3 regions of the Paraglaciecola sp. 25GB23A genome follow, and region 1 is predicted to be linked to each of the others. Evidence: predicted binding sites of a transcription regulator. Region 1 holds the regulator's gene; each other region holds the start of a gene.
The links. The regulator ArgR, encoded in region 1, controls arginine synthesis, uptake and breakdown. The targets are predictions, from matches to a motif close to ANTGAATANNTATTCANT.
Positions count from the first base shown of each region.

Region 1 (7,384 bases):
TTGCGTCAGAACCTCTATTCGTCAGGGTGCAACCAGTGTTACGTGTGCTTATCGCCGTGATGAAGAAAGTATGCCTGGTTCACGCAAAGAAGTGGTTAACGCCAAAGAAGAGGGTGTTGAGTTTAAATTTAACTTACAGCCTCTTGATATCGCAGTCGATGAAAATGGCCAAGCCATCGGTGTTCGACTTGTCAAAACTGAAATGGGCGCGCCTGATGCACAAGGCCGCCGCAGTCCAGTCGTGATTGAAGGCTCTGAACATGTACTTGAGGCAGATGCCATCATCATTGCCTTTGGTTTCCAGCCTAGTCCTGCCGGTTGGTTTGGTGAGTTCGGCATAATGTTAGATGAAAAAGGCCGAGTCAGAGCTCCAGCAAAAGGTAAGTTTGCTTTTCAAACCTCGAATCCAAAGATCTTCTCAGGTGGGGATATGGTTAGAGGCTCAGATTTGGTGGTCACGGCCATTTTTGAGGGGCGAGAGGCTGCTGAAGGTATACTGGATTATATTGGCGTGTAATCAAGATACTCCACATTAAAATAAGATCATCAAAGGGAGCCTAGGCTCCCTTTTTAATTATGCACTTTCATCTGCTATTTGTTTTAAGGCCTGGGCGAAAACGGCCGCAGGTTGTCCGCCGCTAATGAGATGTTTATCATTAACAATAACCGCGGGAACCGACGTTATCCCAGCGCTTTGAAAGTGCTGCTGAGCCGCGCGTACTTCTTGAATAAACTGCTCAGACTCCAGAACATTCTGTGCCGCTTTTACGTCTAGTCCTAGCGTTTTTACGACATCTAATAATTGTTGATGATCACTGGGATCGCCGCCTTGTTTAAAATACAAGTCGAACAAGGCCAACTTTAACTCAGTTTGCTTGCCTTGGGACTCTGCCCAGTGCAACAATCGATGGGCATCAAAGGTATTATAAATACGCCCGCCCCCACGCTGCCCAAAAGCGTAACCCACATCTAAACCACGTTGTTTGATCATCTCACGATTATTGTCGGCTTGCTGCGCACTAATGCCATATTTTTGGGTAATGTGCTCGGTGATTTCCTGCCCCTCTTTCGGCATCTGCGGATTCAATTCAAAAGGCTGCCACCTAATATCAGCCTGAATATCATCTTGTAACTCGGTCAAAGCCTGCTCTAAGCCTTTATAGCCGATAATGCACCAAGGACAGGAAACGTCTGACACAATATCAATTTTCAGTTTTTTCATTTATTAAATACTCCCATTAACTTGGTTTATTCTTTTCACTTTATGGTCACATTGCGCTAGGCAAATTAGCCAAGGAGATTGCGCTTAAATCTGCACTTTTTTAGGTCGATTCACCCGCCTAATGACACTAAACAATGCCGTAAAAATAAGCTCAATCAATATACTCAGCGACAAAGCGATAGTTATGCCCCACAGTAAGGCGCTCGGCTGTAAAATAAGCACGTAGGTATACTGGGCCAAGGTTTCGCGCATAATGGCATCATCATGCTTAAACACCACATGAAAAGTGCCGATTAATGCGCCTTGCTGCAATAGTTCGAGCTCTTCTGCTAATAAAGCCACTCGTTGCACAATAAATTGAATATTATTCGCATCTTGTTTAAACACCACATCGTCACTGGCTAAATAGTGAGCCACTAATTTTTTTATATCACCAGCAAAATAACGCTCGGCCGTTTGTTGAAATCCAGCTAGGTTTTGCTGTGATTCCAATAACTTTGCATCGACGCGTTTAGCATATTGATCAACTACCGCCGGCAGCTGGACACCAACCAACAAACCGACAGAAAATACAATAAGGCGCAGATAGTCTTTAATTATTTTCATATTGAGGATATACCCTAGCGTAAAGCTTTATACCTATTTAAGTACAAATAAGGTTGCCGCAGTTTCACTGAGCTTCTATAGTAAAACCTAACATTATTTATGAGTGCTTAGCTTTGTTTAATTTTTCCAAAGGCCTACGTTGTTTTTCTTGTTTTATTATCACTATTGCCTATTCGGGCTTAAGTACTATGGCACACTCTACGTCAATGTCATGCCCGACTCAATTTCATGAGCTTCCCTTAGCGCCATCCGCAGGCTTCTGTCAGGTTTTCGATCAAGAATTACCTGCTAGCATGTCTTATTTTGCTAATTTAAACCAAGCTGCAGTTAAAGATTTTTACCTAGAAGCACTTGGTACACCAAACCAAGACGTAATGGAAAAAGGCCGTAACCTATTGAACTATCAAGACCGCCAATTAACGATTGTCATTTCGCCTGATGGAATTGGTAGTCAGATTGACGTACTGCTCAAAGATAAATAACCGTTAACTTTATAGTTTATTGCCAGCCAACTTAGGCTTTCTTTACACTGCATTAAGCGGATCCCGCCCTATAAGGTCGATTAGATCTGCACAACATAGACTCCCACCAACACCATTCGTTAGCCAATACAGCTGTTGGCACTCTCCTTGCTAAATCAACTTCATACTATCTAACGTTGCCAATAAAGTGGCAGAGCAGGAGAAAAAATGGAATTAGTCATTATTTTAATGATTTTGCTGATCATAGTGGCTGTAGCGGCCATAAAACTTAACGAGCCTGCCCTAGCCTTTCCTTTTAAAAAGAAACCAAGCCTTTTTACTCCGGTCGAAAGGAGCTTTTTAATGCTAATCGAAGAGGCAGTGGGCAGAGATTACCGTATTTTATGTCGAGTAAAATTAGTCGATATTTTGGCGGTGCGTCAAAGTACTGACAGAAAAACCAGCAAAAATGCCGTAAACCGAGCTAACTCGCGTTACTTAGATTTTGTTTTGTGTTCAAAAGACGATATGACGCCAGTGATCGCAGTAGACCTGGTGCACGACAATGGTAAAGAGGGTTATAAAAAGCAAAAAGATTGGTTTGTAACGGGCTCGCTTGATGCAGCAAATATTCCTCATGTCAGAATTAAAGTACGCTCTGGCTATCAAGCGCAAGAGATAAAAGAATGTATTGAGGCCAAGTTACCTAACAGACGGCCTCAAAAATTAAAACCGCCTATCATGCAGGGCACTTTGAATTTGCCAGATGAGTTAAAACAAAAGGCCAAACCTACTCGCCCGGTAGGACGTAATCCTATCGCTGCGTAATTCGCGTTGGGTAGTAAGGAAAACAAATACAAAAAAACCAGCTAAATAAGCTGGTTTTTTATGTAAGCCAGATGCGACTTATTTACCTTTTACAAACTCAACACCCAATTGGATGTCACCACGTAAACCGTCTAACATAGCTTCTTTGGCATTTTGCTCGAAGGCACTTAATTCGCCATAAGATAGAATTTCTTCTACCCCATTTTTGCCTAAACGCACTGGGTGAGAGAAAAATACCGCATCAGCGCTGTTAGTTTCAACATAGGTATATTCAACCACATTGTCACCACGCATTGCTGCGACTAAAGACAAACAGAAACGAGCTGCCGCTTGACCCATAGATAGAGTAGCTGATCCGCCACCGGCTTTAGCTTCGACAACTTCTGTACCAGCGTTTTGAATGCGAGTCGTTAAGCTTGTTACTTCTTCATCGGTAAAATCAACACCTTCAACTTGTGATAACAAAGGTAAAATGGTTGTACCAGAGTGGCCGCCAATAACTGGCACGTGCACGTTGGCTGGATTTAAACCTTTCAAATTGCCTACAAAAGTTTCAGCACGGATAACATCTAGAGTTGTTACACCGAACAATTTATTTTTGTTATATACACCTTTAGCTTTCAATGCTTCAGCAGCGATAGCAACCGTCGTATTGACAGGGTTGGTAATCACACAAATACAAGCTTCAGGACAGGTGTCTGCAATAGCATCAATCAAGTTTCTAACGATACCTGCATTGATGTTAAACAAGTCAGAACGATCCATACCAGGCTTACGTGGAACACCTGCAGGAATCAATACGATATCGCATCCTGTCAACGCATCGGCTAGGTTGTCTTTACCAAAACCTGCGACTTTTACGTCAGTGGGGATATGGCTTAAGTCAACTGCAACGCCAGGAACAACTGGAGCAACATCATATAATGACAATTCTGAACCGGCTGGTAATTGTGTTTTTAACAACAATGACAATGCCTGACCTATACCACCTGCAGCACCAAGTACAGCTACTTTCATAATTCTCTCCTGTGTAAAGCGATTTGCTAAGTAATTTACCTTGATTATAAGGAATTTATATTCAAGGCTTGGGGAAAACGCCTATCATACTACCTCGTTGTTTTTTTTGTAACTCGATTACTCACTGAAACAACAGGCAAATTGCTTAAACTGCAGCAATGCGGCAAAATACCCATCAAAAATCGAGGAAGCTATGGCCACTATTAAGCAAGAAGCGTTAATTAGAGCATTCAAAGATATATTGAACACCGAGAACTTTGGCTCTCAAGGTGACATTGTTGATGCACTAAAAGAGCAAGCGTTCGACAATATCAGTCAGTCGAAAGTATCAAGAATGCTCAGTAAGTTTGGCGCTGTAAGGACGCGTAATGCCCGAGGAGACATGGTTTATTGCCTTCCCCCTGAGTTGGGTATGCCAACAGCCAAAAGCCCCTTAAAACAGCTTGTATTGGATATTGTCCATAACAATGTCATGGTGATCATTCGTACCAGCCCGGGTGCCGCTCAATTAATTGCTCGTTTACTTGATTCTTTAGGTAAAAAAGATGGGGTTCTTGGCACTATTGCAGGTGACGATACTATTTTCATCGCCCCATCTGACATTACCAAAATTGAAGAAATCCGCGAAAAAGTAGAAGCTCTTTTTGACAACGTCTGAGTCTACTAACTATTTACTAGTAACTAGCTACTAGAACAAAACTAAAACGAATTAACACAGAGGTCACAAAGGCAAGCGTTATAAATAGTTTAGCGACGTTTTTCTAGGTGACCTAAGTGATATAGCCTATTCCATTATTATTGCTCTAGGGTAACATCAACCCATACCAAACGATGATCTGACGAGGCTTGGCGGTCTTTAACCAGTGGTGCTAGTATGGAGTCAGGTTCAGGCCAAAATACGCCACTATCCACCAAGCTAAGTCCATAGGTCGACGGCAGCACATAATCGGCGCGCAAGCCCCAATCTGCGGTATAAGTGCTGGCAGCTATATCTGTTGGCCGGTGTAAACGCCCTCCTTCACTATGAGGAATATTTTGAATCACCTTAGACGAATAAACTAAGGCTGATATTGCCTCTTTCATGCTATCGCCATTGTCCACAGCACTATTGAGATCACCCAAAATCACAAAACGCGAAGACGGTGTAAGGCCCCCATGTAAGCCCTTATCATCATAAATATAGCTTGCCTTCTGTACATCTACATAGTCATTCCAAAAACGTACTTCATCATGATTACGTTTGCCATTCCGATTTTCAGGCCCATCAAACACCGGCGGCGTTGGGTGGCTGGCCAGCAGATGAATAGTTCTGCCATTTACATCGATGGGTAAATCCCAATGGGACTTAGACGATAAGCGCAGGACGCTCTGTGCTTCAGCGGAATACCAAGCCTGGCCTTGCTCATTTTTGACCGTCTTCATTAGGTTGTCTGGCATGTCTTGCCATAAAAAATGTTGAAAAGTACGTACAGCGTTTTTATCAATTGGATAGCGGCTAAGTATCACCATGCCGTATTGTCCTGGGTATAGGCCAAATCCGAAGGCATCACCACCTTTACCACTAGCTACGCCATCCTTGTCTAAATCCAAGCCTGAATCCACCCCTGTATTGACTGCTGCACTGTAAAAATAGGGATAATTTATGGCTTTGGCTTGGTCTTGAGCCACATTAAGATACTTTGTGAGAAAGGCTTTAATGCCTTTTTCGTCATTTGCTGTGTAGTCAAACTCATTTAATAAAATAATATCGGGTCTAACTATCTGAATAATATGGGCAATATTATTGATCTGTTGATTTTTACCACTGGCCAACTGTGCAAAAAGTTCATTACCACTGAGCGCACTGTCGGCTGGTGCATAATTTCCAGCCTCCATACTGACATTGAAAGTAGCAATACGCAGGGTTTGGGCTAGAGCACAACTCATAAACGTTCCTAACAACACTGATAATAATAGTTTCAACATAAACGATTCCAGCAGTAATCTCAGTAAAAAAAAAGCCGATCAAAAGATCGGCTTTAGCGTTATCAAACTAGCTTGATATTAGAACTTGTATTTAACACCCATACGCACTTCCCATAATGAAGCGCCACGGTTGATACCTTGTTCAGATGCATTGTAATCTGAATAAACATATTGGTTTTGGTCATTGATCGTTGCTGAGATGACATCATCACCAACAAATGAACCTTGACGGAATACACCCCAATCATCATTCAATAAGTTACCCAAGTTTTGCACAACCAAGAAAGCACTTGCTTTGTGGCCTTCATAAAACGCAGGAAGCTCTTGCTCAACACGAACGTCAAACTTCACCCACCAATCGGCAGAAGAAGAGTTACGATCCATGATACCGCCACGAGTAAGGCCTTCATCTTCGATTAGCTTGTTGAAGCCAGCAAGATCAAAATCATCACCGTAAACAACTAAAGGATCATTTTCCAATGGTACATAAATCAAGCTTCTGTAATCATTAGAATCATTAAACATTCTAGCATTGTTGAAAGTATAAGAAATTGGCTTACCTTCGTTAGCTGAACCAAACAAACTAAACCTCGTATCAAGTCCGTCAATGAACTCTTGCTTGTAGCTTAAGCTCAAAGTAAAGCGGTGACGAGTTTCATAATCAGAGGTATATACACCTGGATTATTCAAGTCAGAAGTAGCGACGTTATTAAAGTTAGACCCAGCTGTTGAACTGGTCATTGGGCTTACGTCTGTAGAGCGTGTAAAGGCATAGGCCAAGCTTGCATCTAGACCAAAGTCGTAATCCTTTTGTACTGCAAAAGATACCACTTTAGAATCGCCGTCAGACCCTTTTACGTTAGTCAACATTAAGTCATTTCCTTCGAAACGACCGTTTGAGGTATAAAGTGGACGACCGTCAGGTGCATCAGCGCCAGAGTCACTTAAGCTAAGATCAACCAAGATAGGTGAGTCTTTTTTCTTGGTATACATCAAATCTGCACTAAATATATAGTCATCTTCAGTGATGTATTTACCACCTAGAGCCAATTTCCACTCATGAGGCATCTTAAAGTCTGGGTCAGTTGCGTTTACGCCGCCATCACCAGAGGTAATAGACGTATTGGCAACAGCATCAAACATCGCTTGAGGGATGTCATAGATAGGTCGACCTTGACCTGTAAGCTCTGTATTAAATAAGGTATCAAAACTTGCAATTGCATTCTCACGTACACCAATGTTGGTTACACCATCATTAGAGTAAGAGTTTGAAATCCAAACATTA
Region 1 is NZ_JBDYKM010000003.1:307,003-314,386, forward strand. It holds gene ABKW31_RS08610 (FAD-dependent oxidoreductase) at 1-517, shown strand, start outside; gene ABKW31_RS08615 (DsbA family oxidoreductase) at 575-1,222, opposite strand; gene ABKW31_RS08620 (DUF2937 family protein) at 1,307-1,828, opposite strand; gene ABKW31_RS08625 (hypothetical protein) at 1,942-2,310, shown strand; gene ABKW31_RS08630 (DUF2726 domain-containing protein) at 2,518-3,117, shown strand; gene mdh (malate dehydrogenase) at 3,196-4,134, opposite strand; gene argR (transcriptional regulator ArgR) at 4,328-4,792, shown strand; gene ABKW31_RS08645 (endonuclease/exonuclease/phosphatase family protein) at 4,930-6,099, opposite strand; gene ABKW31_RS08650 (TonB-dependent receptor) at 6,178-7,384, opposite strand, start outside.

Region 2 (7,384 bases), on a different contig from region 1:
AGTATGTGGGCAATTGCACTGGCACTCACTCCCCAGTTTATTCATCAAACCCGCGACTATGTGCGACAGGAATGCAAAAAAGAATATGTGCAAGCAGCGAAGTTAGATGGCGCTCCACCCAATCAGATTTTTATTCGTTCAATATTACCGAATATGGGGGAAATATTGGTAGTACAAGGAACAATGGCCTTATCCATAGCCATCTTAGACATTAGCGCCCTCGGTTTTTTAAACCTTGGGGCACAAGCACCAACGCCGGAACTCGGGGCTATGCTTTCAGAAGGAATTGAAGTGGCTTACATTGCGCCTTGGAGTATAGCCTTACCGGGCGGTGCGATATTTTTAATGATGTTATCTATTAATTTAGTTGGCGATGGCCTGAGATCAGCGCTGAGAAATAGGTTACTACATTAATGAGTCTACTTGATATTAAAAACCTGACCTTAGAAATTGATATCGCTGGTGAGTGGGTCAAAGCTTTAGATAAAATTAACCTGGTCATTAACGAAGGGCAAATTCATGCACTAGTAGGTGAATCTGGCTCTGGTAAGAGTTTAATTATCAAAGCGATTGTGGGTGCCATACCGCAACGTTGGCGAGTTACCGCAGATCGAATGACGTGGCGAGGGCAAGATTTACTAACTATGTCGGTCAAAGACCGGCGCAAAGTCATTCGTAGTGATATTTCGGTTATTTTTCAAAATCCCAAAAACTCTCTTGATCCCTTACAAACATTGGGTGAGCAGTTAACAGAAATTGTGCCTGAAAGCCGTATCGAAAGTCGTTTGTTTTGGCGTCGCACTAAAGAGAGAGAAAAAATCGTTATCGAATTGTTGCATCGGGTCGGCATAAAGGATCATAAACTATGTATGCAAAGTTATGCCCACCAGATTTCTAACGATGTTTGTCAAAAATTTATGATTGCCATGGCCTTAGTGTCGGAGCCAAAACTTATCATTGCTGATGATCCAACCCGTGGAATGGAAGTTACGGCTAAATCGCAAATATTAAAATTACTGAGTCGAGTTAATCAAGTCAGAAAACTGAGTGTACTATTTGTAAGTCATGACTTACTTGCCATTTCCAGTATGGCCCATTACATGACCGTACTCTATTGTGGTCAAACCGTAGAAAGCGGCAATATGTTGCAACTCAAAAAACGCGCCTTACATCCTTACACTCAAGCATTATTGGATAGTGCGCCAAGTTTTCGTAAAGATTTAGCACCAAAATCTGCACTGAGCTCCTTGGACGGCACCATCCCAACTTTACAGCATTTACCTATTGGCTGTCGGCTCGGTCCGCGCTGTCCTCGAGCACGCAGAGAGTGTGTCGTGGTACCTTCGGTAAGACGAGTCCATGAACATTATTATAGTTGCCACTTCCCCTTGCATTGGGATAAAAAATGACTGATTTAATCCATGTTGAAAATTTAAAATTTGTTAATCATAAAGACAAACTTAACTTTTTCAGTACAAAAAAAACCTTTGAACTTGGGCCAATTAATATTGACCTCAAAGCGGGGGAAACCTTAGCTGTTATTGGCGCGAACGGCTCAGGAAAATCGCTGTTAGCCAAGTTACTTGTAGGCTTGGAAAAACCGGAAAGCGGGCAGATTTTTTTGCATGGTGAAGCCTTAAACAAATCCAACCAGCGCCAACGTGGTTTAAGTATTAGGATGATTTTTCAAAACAGTAATGAATCGCTGAATCCTGGCATTACGCTTGGGTCGATTTTAGATGAGCCCTTACGTTTGAATACCGATTTGAATATGATGCAGCGGGCCGCAAAAATTGAACAAACATTAGCTCAAGTCGGACTTATGCCAGAACACCAGTTTTTTTATCGCCATATGTTGTCTGATGGTCAGAGACAGCGTGTAGCCCTTGCCAGAGCATTGATATTAAATCCACAAGTGTTGGTGGCAGATGAGCCATTTGCGGCCTTAGACCCTTCTGTACGCTCTCAAATTGTCAATCTATTGATGAACCTACAGCGCGAATTGGGTCTGGGTTTTATTTTTATTTCACACAATTTGGGCATTGTCCGCCACATCAGCGACAAAGTCATTGTGATGCGCCATGGTAAGATTATCGAATCAGGCCGGACTGATGTTATTTTTAATTGGCCAAAAGAAGAGTATACGCAAAAATTGGTACATGCTCATCAAGCGCTTATTAACCGACAAAACACTTGATGAACATGATTAAATGCTAAACCTACCCGACTAAGGCAAGTAAGATGCCTGCGGCTACGGCCGAGCCAAGTACACCTGCTACGTTAGGACCCATGGCATGCATCAGTAAAAAGTTATGATGATTCGATTCTAAACCCACCTTATTAACCACCCGCGCAGCCATAGGTACGGCAGATACCCCAGCAGCACCAATAAGGGGATTAATTTTTTGTGAGCTAAAACGGCCCATCAATTTAGCCATTAAAATACCGGCAGCAGTACCGACAGAGAACGCAATAGCACCAAGAGCTAATATCCCTAAAGTTTCCAGAGTCAAAAACTTGTCCGCGGAGAGTTTTGAGCCCACAGCCAAACCCAGAAAAATAGTCACTACGTTAATTAATTCATTTTGTGCACTATTACTTAATCTATCTACTACCCCAGATTCTTTCATTAAATTACCCAAACAGAACATGCCGATTAATGGCGTGGCACTGGGTAAAAACAATATAGTCATCAGCAGTACTGCTAAAGGGAAAATGATTTTTTCACGTTTTGATACATGGCGTAATTGCGCCATCTCGATTTTACGCTCTTGCTCATTGGTTAGTAGGCGCATTATCGGGGGTTGAATAATCGGTACCAATGCCATGTAAGAATAGGCGGCAACGGCAATAGCTCCGAGTAAGTCAGGTGCCAAACGTGAAGCCAAAAATATGGCTGTAGGCCCATCAGCACCGCCAATAATAGCTATCGCGGCAGCATCTTTCATACTGAATTCAAAACCTGGAATGAAATTGAGCGCAATCGCGCCAAACAATGTACCAAATATACCAAATTGGGCCGCAGCCCCCAGTAATAACATACGAGGATTAGCAATCAAGGCACTAAAGTCTGTCATGGCGCCTACCCCCATAAAAATTAACAGAGGAAAGACGCCAGTTTCTATACCAACATGATAAATGTAATAGAGCAAGCCTCCTGCCTCACTAAACCCAGCTAAGGGGATATTTGTTAATACCGCACCAAAGCCAATGGGTAATAGTAGTAAAGGCTCAAATTTCTTAACAATTGCCAAATATAGTAATAAGGCACCCACTAACATCATCACAACTTGACCAAGTTGAAAGTGAGCGAGCGCGGTGCTATCCCACAACAGCTGAATTTTTTCCATCTAAGTCATGCCTTAATTAAACGTCAACAAAGATTGACCAGTTTGCACTGAGTCGCCGTCTTTAACTAATATCTTACTTATCCTGCCGCTAACAGTAGAGCGAATTTCGGTTTCCATTTTCATCGCTTCCATGACCAATACCACTTGTCCTTGAGTGACGTCTTCATCAACCGCAACCAGAATCTTAAAGATGGTTCCCGATAAAGGTGACTGCAAACTCTCCGTCGCCGCAGAGGTAATTTTATTATTCGCAACAGGGCTTTCAGTCACTGCTTGAATATTACTCAAGGCACCTGACTCGCCTACTTCAACTTGATAAGTTTTGCCATCAACACGAACAGAATAGCTAGCAGGGCCGGCTGAGTTAGTATCAGCAGTCTGAGGCTTAATACTCTGTACTTTATCAGCAGCTTGCGGACTGGGCTCAAAAGCAGATGGGTCATGACGATTTCGTAAAAATTTCAATCCAACTTGGGCAAATAATGCATAAGTTAATACATCATCTACTGAGTCAGTCGCTAAACGCAGGTTTTCTTGCTTCGCTATGTCTGCCAGTTCACTGGTGAGTGAAGCTAATTCAGCGCCAATAAGATCGGCTGGCCGACAGGTAATGGGCTCTTCACCCGCTAGCACTTTTAATTGCAAACTCGCGTTTACCGGTGCTGCTGTGGCGCCATATTCACCTTTTAATACCCCAGCTGTTTCTTTAGTGATGCTTTTGTAGCGTTCGCCGGTCAAGACATTGAGGACTGACTGTGTACCTACAATCTGCGAAGTGGGGGTCACTAGTGGGATAAATCCAAGATCTTCTCGCACACGAGGAATTTCTTTCAGCACTTCGTCCATGCGATCTAAGGCACCTTGTTCCTTAAGTTGGCTTTCCATATTAGTTAGCATTCCACCCGGAACTTGAGCAATTAGAATGCGCGCATCAACACCTTTTAAACTGCCTTCAAATTGGCTATATTTTTTTCTAACATCCCTAAAATAACTGGCTATATCGGCCAACAAGGGTAATTGTAAGCCTGTATCACGCGCCGTATCTTCAACGATAGCCACAACGGTTTCTGTTGCGGTGTGGCCATAAGTCATGCTCATAGATGAGATAGATGTGTCGAGTATATCAATACCTGCATCAATGGCTTTTTGATAAGTGGCCGTACTTAAACCTGTGGTCGCATGACAATGCATTGCAATAGGCACTTCAATCGTTTCTTTCAAACGACTAACAAGCTCCTCGCAGACATAAGGTTTTAGCAGACCTGCCATATCTTTAATACAGATAGAATGAACGCCCATATCTTGTAATCTGGCTGCCATGTCTAACCATGTCTGTAAATTGTGCACTGGTGATACGGTATAAGACAGCGTACCTTGGGCATGGGCTCCCTGTTTAATCGTCGCCTTAACGGCTGTTTGTAAATTACGGATATCATTCATAGCATCAAAAATACGAAAGACATCAACACCATTGGTGTGGGCTCGTTCAATAAACTTTTCTACTACATCGTCAGCATAGTGACGATAACCGAGCAAATTTTGACCACGCAATAACATTTGTTGTTTGGTCTTTGGCATGGCTTTTTTTAGGGCTCGGATTCGCTCCCAAGGATCTTCGCCTAAATAACGAATACAAGCATCAAATGTTGCTCCGCCCCAGGTTTCTAAAGACCAATAACCAACTTGATCTAACTTCTCAGCAATAGGAAGCATATCTTCTAAACGCAAACGTGTTGCAAGCAATGATTGGTGTGCGTCACGTAATACCACATCAGTGATAGCTAGCGGCTTTGACATAATAATATTCTCTTAAGTTTGAAAACTATTTATTGCTACGGTGTTGATGAATAGCAGCGGTGATGGCAGCCACTAACCCAGATGGTAGAGCGTTATTTGACTTACTTGAACTAGCAGGTTGTTGGCCTGAACTAACAGCAGATTCTGGAAAGCGTTTATTAAGCCACGCAATTACATTTACCGCCCCGATTAGGGCCGCTAGAAACAGGAAAACCACGAACATGCCAATCATCATTAAATTGGCCGCATCCATTAACAAACTGACAACATCATGAGGCATAATTATGCTATTCCTATTGAGGCCCAAACTGAGCCTTTACTTACCATTGAGCCCAACATATTACAGCAAAACCACCAAAGCAAAAACACTTAAAAAACAAAGATAAATTCAATTTAGTTGAATTTATATTCAACTAGCCTAAATAAACTCACCTAAGGAGTAATTTTTGTATTCTTCTACTAGGCAGTAATAAGCCGATATAGCTAGACCTGTAGTGACGTCAGTGTGAGGCCAGATAATCTAGTAATATTTTATTATACGGTTCAAAGGCTTTATATTATGGAGAGATTCCAGCAGCTTTGAGAATATCGAGTGTTGGAGATAACTGATTCTTATAGTTCTTCCATCGGCCAATCGAGCGGTTATGTGCCTTTTCACGTACTTGCGCTGCACTAGCGGTCACAACGGCAGTATTGTTTTTTTCAAAATTAATGCAAGTATCTTCCCAATCAAGACCTAGATGCTGAATAAGCCTACGTGCTTGCACTTCGTTATCTGCAATAACATCTTCATACGCTATATCCAAAATCTTACCAGGCATAATGGTATGCCAGTGCTCCATCAATTGCCGATACATAACAAAATGTTCTGCCATTTCGCTTTGAGCATAACTGTGCTGATAGACCTCTTCAAATAGCTGTTTAAAAACGGCAAAACAAGTATCTGCTGGGCTCCGAGTAACATGAATGATTTTAGCCTTAGGGAAGGCCTTTGCGATAAAACCTACTAACATAAAATTCATTGGAAATTTATCAATGAAGTATGGGGTTTTGCCTCGAAGCCTAGCTAATCCAGTAAGATAGGATTGAGCTAATTCGGCACCGGTAACATAGTGAGATTTATTGATTAATTCTGCTGAAATAAATTCTTTGGTACGCACTCCTGTTATCGCCCGAAGTGACATAGCCAATTGCACCGGTTCACCAGCCGAATGCACTAAACTGTGGCTAGAAATAATGCGGTCGATAAGAGTGGTACCCGTGCGGGGCTGACCAATAATAAATATTGGGGCAGTCTCATTAGTTTCATTAACGGATGTATTAAGCCAATTTTCTGTACACACAGATTTAATAACTTCAAAGGTCTTTTTGGCTTCTGAGCTATCATAATCAACGATCTTACGCTTTGCAGCGGCACCACGTTCGAATACTTCAAAGGCTTTATCCCAGCATTGTGTATCCTCAAATAATTTCCCTGCTGCATATCCCAGAAAAGCATGAGCTCTAGGAGTTGTTTCAGTCTTTTTCATGAGCGCGAGTAATTGCTCTGCCAAATCATTATTTTGTGCTTTTACAAGTGAAGATAAAATCCACCAAGACTCCGCATCATTTTCATTAAGAGCCACCGCTTTTTTGAGAGATTGCTGCGCGCCGCTAAAATCGCCTAATTCTAACAAACTGACACCAAGAGCATGGTGATATATTCCATTATTAGGTGAGTTCTGAACGGCAATACGTAGATTTTTGACCGCCTCCTCAGCGTGTCCTAAAACACTTAATACATGAGCAATGGGATGTAAAATATAAGCCTTATCACTGCCTATTTGTTGGGCGGCCACAACGGCGTTTTCTGCTTTGACCATATTACCGATTTGGCTATATACCAAAGCTAAAAATGCCCAATATTCTGCTACCGTTCCATCAAGTTCTACCGCAGTCTCAAGCGCTTTTAATGCGATATCTAACTGCCTGGTTTCTATTGTTACTCTGCCAATCAAATAATGGGCTTGCGGAATTTTTTTATTAGTTTTCAGTAACCCTTTAGCAATCTCTATCACCAGCCTAAAGTCTTTCACTTCCAGAGCGTCAAAAGCTCTAGATAATTCCGTTACTACTTGGCCTGCTTCAGGTTTGTCTTTAGTAATAGCAACGCTGGATGGGTGTTGATTCATGTAATTTACCTTTGATTTTTCCAGACCGCACAAGATTATAGAAGACTTTGAGACTGTCAAGCGCCT
Region 2 is NZ_JBDYKM010000024.1:425-7,808, reverse strand. It holds gene ABKW31_RS19405 (ABC transporter permease subunit) at 1-414, shown strand, start outside; gene ABKW31_RS19400 (oligopeptide/dipeptide ABC transporter ATP-binding protein) at 414-1,409, shown strand; gene ABKW31_RS19395 (ATP-binding cassette domain-containing protein) at 1,406-2,197, shown strand; gene ABKW31_RS19390 (sodium ion-translocating decarboxylase subunit beta) at 2,220-3,350, opposite strand; gene oadA (sodium-extruding oxaloacetate decarboxylase subunit alpha) at 3,363-5,147, opposite strand; gene ABKW31_RS19380 (OadG family transporter subunit) at 5,173-5,427, opposite strand; gene ABKW31_RS19375 (sulfotransferase) at 5,705-7,318, opposite strand.
Region 2: the regulator ArgR is predicted to act here: its motif matches at 5,544-5,561, upstream of ABKW31_RS19380 (OadG family transporter subunit).

Region 3 (7,384 bases), on a different contig from region 1:
GATCAGTTCCAGTGCATCTGGATTTTTCTTCTGTGGCATCAGTGATGAGCCAGACGTCACTTGGTCACCTAAGGTAATAAAACCCGCTTCCCCGGTATTAAAGAAAATTAAGTCTTCTGCCATACGCGACAAATGCATCATGCTAGTACTGGCAGCGAATAGTGTTTCCAATACGTAGTCACGGTCTGAAACCGCATCTAAGCTATTTAAACATGGGCTATCAAAACCGAGTTCAGCGGCTATTTCATAACGGTCTATGGGATAGGTTGTGCCTGCTAACGCACCACTGCCCAAAGGGCACTGATTTAAACGCACTTTAAGATCGTGTAAACGACTCAAATCGCGTTTAAACATTTCAACATAAGCTAAACACCAGTGCGGGTAGCGCACTGGTTGAGCCCGTTGCAAATGGGTATAACCAGGTAAAATGACATCTAGATTAGACTCAGCGGTATTGAGCAATGAGCCAATAACCTGATGTAAATCTTGACTTAGTAATTCAACATGCTCGCGACACCACAAACGAAAATCAGTGGCAACCTGATCATTGCGGCTGCGACCCGTGTGAAGTTTGCGTGCCACATCGCCTAATTGTTCAATAAGGGTAGCTTCAACAAAACTATGAATGTCTTCCTCACTACTTGCATCAAAATCAAGCTCACCCGCATTGGCTTTAACTAATAAGGTATTTAAAGCACTTTCGAGCTGATTTTGCTCGTCTTGGCTGATGACCCCAGCTTTGCAAATAGCGCGTGACCATACAATAGAGCCACGGATATCTTGGCTGGCTAAGGCTCGGTCAAAGGGAAACGAATCGTTTACCCGTCTGAACATTGCACTGCTGCCATCTTGAAATCGACCACCCCATAAACTCATTAGGCTTTACCTGCTTTAAGGGCGCGAGCTTTTTGGTTAAGTGTGCTAATACGACTTGATAAGCTATACAAACGAATGAATCCCTCGGCATGGCTTTGGTCGTAAACGTCATCGGCACCAAAAGTGGCAAAGTCTTCTGAATATAGACTGTTAGGTGAACGGCGTTGTACCACTGTCGCTTGACCTTTATATAATTTCACGACGATGTCACCAGTCACTTTTTTGGCAAAAGAGGCGGCACCGGCCAATAAGGCATCATTCAATGGTGTGAACCATCGGCCGTCATACATAACATGTGAAAACTCTAAGCCAATTTGTTCACGGTATTTTAAGGCTGCTTTGTCCAATACAAGGGTTTCTAGAGCTTTATAAGCCGCAATAATTACCGTGCCTCCCGGGGTTTCATAACAACCACGAGACTTCATGCCAACCAAGCGGTTTTCTACGATGTCAATACGACCGACGCCATGTGCACCAGCAATAGCGTTTAATTTTATGACGGCTTGATAAGGTGACAACGCTTCACCATTAACGGCGATCAATTTACCTGCGTCAAAACTCAACATCACTCGTTCAGCTTGATCAGGTGCATCTTCAGGATCAGTGGTTAACGTCCATACACCTTTGCTTGGCTCACACCATGGGTCCTCTAACTCTCCACCTTCGTGGCTTATGTGCCAAGCGTTAGCATCGCGGCTATAGATTTTGGTGGCAGAAGCGGTGGTTTTAATATCACGCGCGGCCAAATAAGCTAACAAATCTTCCCGTGATACCATGTCCCACTCTCTCCAAGGGGCAATCACGGTTAACTCAGGTGCTAGGGCAGCAAAGGTGCCTTCAAAACGTACTTGGTCATTACCCTTACCGGTACAACCATGGCATAGGGCATCAGCCCCTACTTTTAATGCGAGCTCAACTTGAGCTTTGGCAATAATTGGCCGTGCCATTGACGTGCCCAACAAGTATTCACCTTCATAGACAGCACCTGTGGTGATAGTCGGGAATACATAGTCAGCGATAAACTCTTCTTTAAGATCAACGATGTAACATTCGCTAGCACCGGTTTTTAAGGCTTTTTCACGCAAACCCACTAATTCTTCTTCACCCTGACCGACGTCAGCAGCAAAGGCAATGATTTCACAACCCTCATAGTTTTCAAGTAACCAAGGGATAATTGCAGAGGTATCTAAACCACCAGAATAAGCGAGTACCACTTTTTTAATTTGTTTTTTGGCCATTGTTATTTGTTCCTGCTCTGAGTCGTTTTCTAAAGGTAATTGAGTTTAGTTAGCGGGCTTAAAATTAGCCGCTAATAATTGTACTAAGATGGCATTTTGCCCATGCATACGATTTTCTGCTTGCTGCATGAGTAACGATTTTTCACCGTCAATAAGACTGCCACTGATTTCTAAATCACGATGTGCTGGTTGACAGTGCATCACATAATCTGCGCCTGTGAGTTCCATCAGTGCCTCATCAATTTTATAAGGGTCAAATACCGACTTTATTTGTTCTATGGGAGTAGTGTCACCCATGGATATCCACGTATCGGTATACAATACCTGCGCACCGATAGCGGCATTAATATCGGTGCTAACCGTTAATTTCCCACCAAATTGTGTTGCACGTTGTTGGGTTAATTTTACAATTTCAGCATCAACTTCATAACCTGGAGGGGTAATAACAATCACTTCACAGCCAAGGGCAACGCCAACTAACATTAGAGAGTGGGTGACATTGTTACCATCGCCAATATAAGCGAGTTTTACCTGACTTAGTTCAGGGTAATGTTCACTGATGGTTAAATAATCTGCTACGGCTTGGCAAGGGTGATATTTATCACACAGTGCATTAATGACCGGCACCTTTGCTGACTCCGCTAGCTCTTCTAGGGTAGAGTGTGAGAACACCCGAGCCACGATGGCATCAGCCCAACAGGCCAAATTAGCTCCCATGTCTTTCACATCTTCACGACCCGCCAATTTATTTGACTGGCTATCTAAATAGACTAAATGTCCGCCTAACTTATGAATACCAATATCAAAACTGACACGGGTGCGTAGGGATGGCTTTTCAAATAGTGCCACTATGGATTGACCATCTAAGGCCTTACGATACCCTTTTGGATTGCTTTTTATCGTTTTAGCTAAAGTCAGTAACTGTTCTAACGATGTTTTATTCCAATCCTTCAGAGTCAGTAAATCCTGTTTCATTAATCTGCCTTTTAATTTATTTTAAATGTTGAGACGCACTGAGCGCAGGTGAAATTTTTGTACCTACAGGCTCATTATGCAAAAAACCTAATAATTCATTTGTTGATTTCCAGCTGGCAATAGTCACACTGCGGCCTAAGCTTTGTGCGGCGATCAATGCTGCTTGTACTTTAACAATCATACCATCACGGATCACGCCATTTTCAATCAGTTCATTTATCTGATCGTGATCCAGCTTTTCAAGTAAGCTGTGATCGGCGTCAAGTACGCCGGGTACATCTGACAGTAAAATAAGTTCTGCCTTGAGCAATTGCGCGATAACCGTAGCGGCTTGATCTGCATTTATGTTGAGCAGTTGTCCGTTTTGATCTGCTCCGATAGAGCTAATAATAGGTAGCATTTCATTGCTAACCAAAAGCTGCAATAACATGGGATCGCCGGCCACCACAGAGCCTACTCTACCAAGTTCTGGGTTGAGTACGTTGCCAATACACATTTTACCATCAGCGAGACTAAGACCTACAGGGTTTAAGCCTGCTTTAAGTGCCAAACCACAGAGTTGCTTATTCGCTGTACCCGCCAGCGCTCCTGCAATATAAGGCATTTGTTCCTCAGGAGTTACTCGCAGCCCTTTAACTTTTACACTAGTTAAATTAAGGGCCGCCAATAACTCCTCGACCATGGGGCCACCGCCATGTACTAACACAACACAGACTTCTTCTTGCAGCTTTTTAATTGTATGGAGTAAGGCTAAAGCAAGATCGTCGGCTTGCATAAAAGCCCCACCTACTTTAATGACTAAGGTTTTCATATTTTCAACCTACCAAATCCTGATGACTTTTAAAACCAAAGCGCAAATTAGCACATTGCATCGCTTGTGAAGCAGCACCTTTTAATAAATTATCAATGGCACTGCCAATAACAAGATAAGCGCTTTGCTGATCATACTTCCAAAATAAGTCACAAAAAGGACTGTGGGCAACATCGTCAATTTTTGGCCATGAATTGCGTAAACGCACGATAGGATTATCACCATAAGCGTGAATATAGGCCTGATTGATTTGTTCTACGCTGACGTTTTCCGCTATCTTGACCGTAATGGTGGCCAGTATTCCGCGCTTAAAATTACCTAAATGTGGCGTGAAAATAACCTCTGCACCTAAATAACAGGCGATTTCTGGTTGATGCCTATGTCCAAGTACTCCATAAGCCTGCAGACTAACCTCAGTAAAGCTGCTGTTTAATGCGGCTTTGCGACCGGCTCCCGAGACGCCAGAAACAGCATTGATAATGGGGCGATGCTCAGGATTGAGCAAACCCGCTTCTTGCAGTGGTTTTAGTGCGGTTAATGACGCAGTGGGGTAACAACCCGGAACAGCCACTAAGTCAGCTGTCTTAATGGCTTCTTGATGCCAATCGGCGAGGCCATAAACCGCTTTTTGCAACCAATGATCTTGGGTGTTCTCGAAGCCGTAATACTGGGCGAAAACCGTTTGGTCTTTTAAACGAAAGGCACCAGATAAATCAATGATAACCGCTCTGTTGCCTGCTAATTTATCCATCCATTCGTGACTAGCTTCATGGGGAGTTGCTAAAAAAATAATGTCCATTTCATTAGCGAGTTGAGTCATATCTGTTAGCTTTATTGGCAGCAAAGGTAGGTCAATCTGGCCGAATAAAAAACCATGAAGATCCCCGATGGTTTTGTGGGCATCTTGACTATTCTCAGACACATACAAAGCGCACAATTCAAATTTACTGTGGTGTTTTAGCAATAGTGCTAGTTCTGCGCCTGTATAACCACTTGCGCCGACAATACATGTTTTGAGCATTAAATATTCTCTTTTTACCATTATAAAGTATCAACAAAAAAATCACTCCTTAGCTTTGAGCGTTAATCTCAAAGCTAAGGGGTGTGCTAAACGCAATCAGACGTCGACTATCGTCGATACAACTCGCTGGCGAAGCTAGGCAGGGAAATATTTGATGAAATGAATGTTACCATATTCGTTATGAAACCAAATTAAGCTAAAATAGCGTTTATAGACCAAAAGGTTATAAACTGTGTTAACAACCGCATTGACAGTAGAATGCCATATGCGGGATAGTTATGCAATAAAAGTGAATAAATATATATGCAGGGGCTTATGCAACATTCTTCTTTCTTAGAACACTACACCCAAATCATTAATACCCCTTCCATCAGCGCTTTTGATGAAAAAATAGACATGTCGAATCGCGCTATTATTGACTTGTTAGCGACGTGGTTAGCCGACTTTGGTTTTTCAATAAATATTCAGTCTGTGCCTGGTACCAATAACAAATTTAATATGTTGGCTCAATTGGGTTCAGGCGAAGGCGGCTTATTACTTTGCGGTCATTCCGATACTGTGCCCTTTGATGAAGGGCGTTGGCAATCTGATCCTTTTTCTTTAACACAACGCGAGGACAAGATTTATGGTTTAGGTACCTGTGACATGAAAGGGTTTTTTGCTTTTATTTTAGAAGCATTAAAAAACCTACCATTGAAGCAGCTAACAAAACCACTCTACATACTAGCCAGTGCCGATGAGGAGACCTCGATGGCAGGAGCGCGGTTTTTTGCACAACAGCAGCTCATCAAACCGGATATGGCCATTATTGGTGAGCCAACTGAATTAGTACCTATTTTTAAACACAAAGGTCATATTGCACAAAGTCTTAATATTACCGGCAAAGCTGGCCATTCGAGCGATCCTGCCAAAGGCGTTAATGCCATTGAGATTATGTATCAAGCGATAGGCCAGTTGTTGGAACTGCAGGAAAAGTTAAAGGCAAAATATCATGATGACGCGTTTAGTGTTCCTCATGTGACCATGAATTTGGGGCATATTCATGGTGGCGATGGTGAAAATCGTATCTGTGGCCAATGTTTGCTCAACTTTGATTTACGTGCTGTACCAGAACTCAGTGATGAAGAAGCGCTGGCCATGATAGAGGCAGCCCTAACACCAGTCCGCGAGCGTTTTCCAACGCGTCTCAGTTTGGACTTGATGTACCCTACTGCACCGTCATTTGCCTGTAAAGATGAGCAAAATATCATTGAATTAGCGGAACGATTAAGTGGCAAAAAAGCGAAAAGTGCCAATTATGCGACCGAGGCACCATTTATCAATCTGCTAGGCTGCGATACCTTAGTACTGGGCCCAGGTAGTATTGACCAAGCCCATCAACCTGATGAGTTTATGTCTTTGGCTTATGTTGAGCCTACGGTGAATCTATTACAGCAATTTATTCAGCGTATATGCATGAACAACTAGTTTTATTCTGATTCGCTCAGGCTTCTCCAGCACAAGCGCACAACGCCGAATGTGACGTAAAATAGTAGACGACTATATTACTCGCAATAACACAGCACGAAGATAATGTTCTGGGTATGAGGTTTAAAGCAATGTACATAAAATATTTATTTGTCTATTTTGGGGTGTGAACTACTAAGATTTTATGATCAAATTCAATGTCAATTAATGCGTCATCAGGCTGCCACTGAGAATAGTCCTTTGTCAAAGGACTAAGTCGGGCAGGCTCTATACAATCTTTAATTTATGGATTTTTATTTTTATAAAAGGGTGTTGTCAGTATGCAAAAAACGATTGCTCTAGTAGCACATGATCATAAAAAACCGGATTTAGTTGCCTGGGCTTTACAACATAAAAGTGAGCTCAGCAAACATCGCTTGGTCGCAACGGGCACTACGGGAGGCTTGATTGCCAAGCAGCTAAGTCTTGATGTGCATTGTTTTAAAAGCGGACCATTAGGCGGTGATCAGCAAATAGGCGCTTTAATTGCTGAAAACAAGCTCGACTGTTTGGTGTTTTTTTGGGACCCCTTGAATCCTGCACCCCACGATCCTGATGTAAAAGCGCTGTTACGTTTGTGTTCGGTATGGAATGTGCCTGTTGCCTGTAATATCTCAACTGCCGATATGCTAATTACGTCACCGCTTTTTTTTGATGGACGATATCAGCGACATTTACCCAGTTTTTAATTTGGCAATAAAGGGCTTCTAGGATTTTTGGTCAACGCTTTATTGCTTGTCTTTGCGCATAATCCACTCCAAGGTACGTATACTTATGTAAAGCTTGTGTAAATGTTCCATGCCTGTGCATTGGAGCAGGGTTATAATTCCCTCCATTGCCAGGTAAATAGGAAAGATGCGCTCTAACGGCACAAGAAGTCCATGAAAACAAAACAGTTATTATTAATTGATGATGATATTGAATTTACTGATTTACTCATTCAATATTTGAGTCCCC
Region 3 is NZ_JBDYKM010000018.1:54,661-62,044, forward strand. It holds gene argH (argininosuccinate lyase) at 1-876, opposite strand, end outside; gene ABKW31_RS17800 (argininosuccinate synthase) at 876-2,114, opposite strand; gene ABKW31_RS17805 (ornithine carbamoyltransferase) at 2,160-3,089, opposite strand; gene argB (acetylglutamate kinase) at 3,106-3,900, opposite strand; gene argC (N-acetyl-gamma-glutamyl-phosphate reductase) at 3,905-4,921, opposite strand; gene argE (acetylornithine deacetylase) at 5,237-6,388, shown strand; gene ABKW31_RS17825 (methylglyoxal synthase) at 6,709-7,116, shown strand; gene ABKW31_RS17830 (response regulator transcription factor) at 7,309-7,384, shown strand, end outside.
Region 3: the regulator ArgR is predicted to act here: its motif matches at 5,214-5,231, upstream of argE (acetylornithine deacetylase).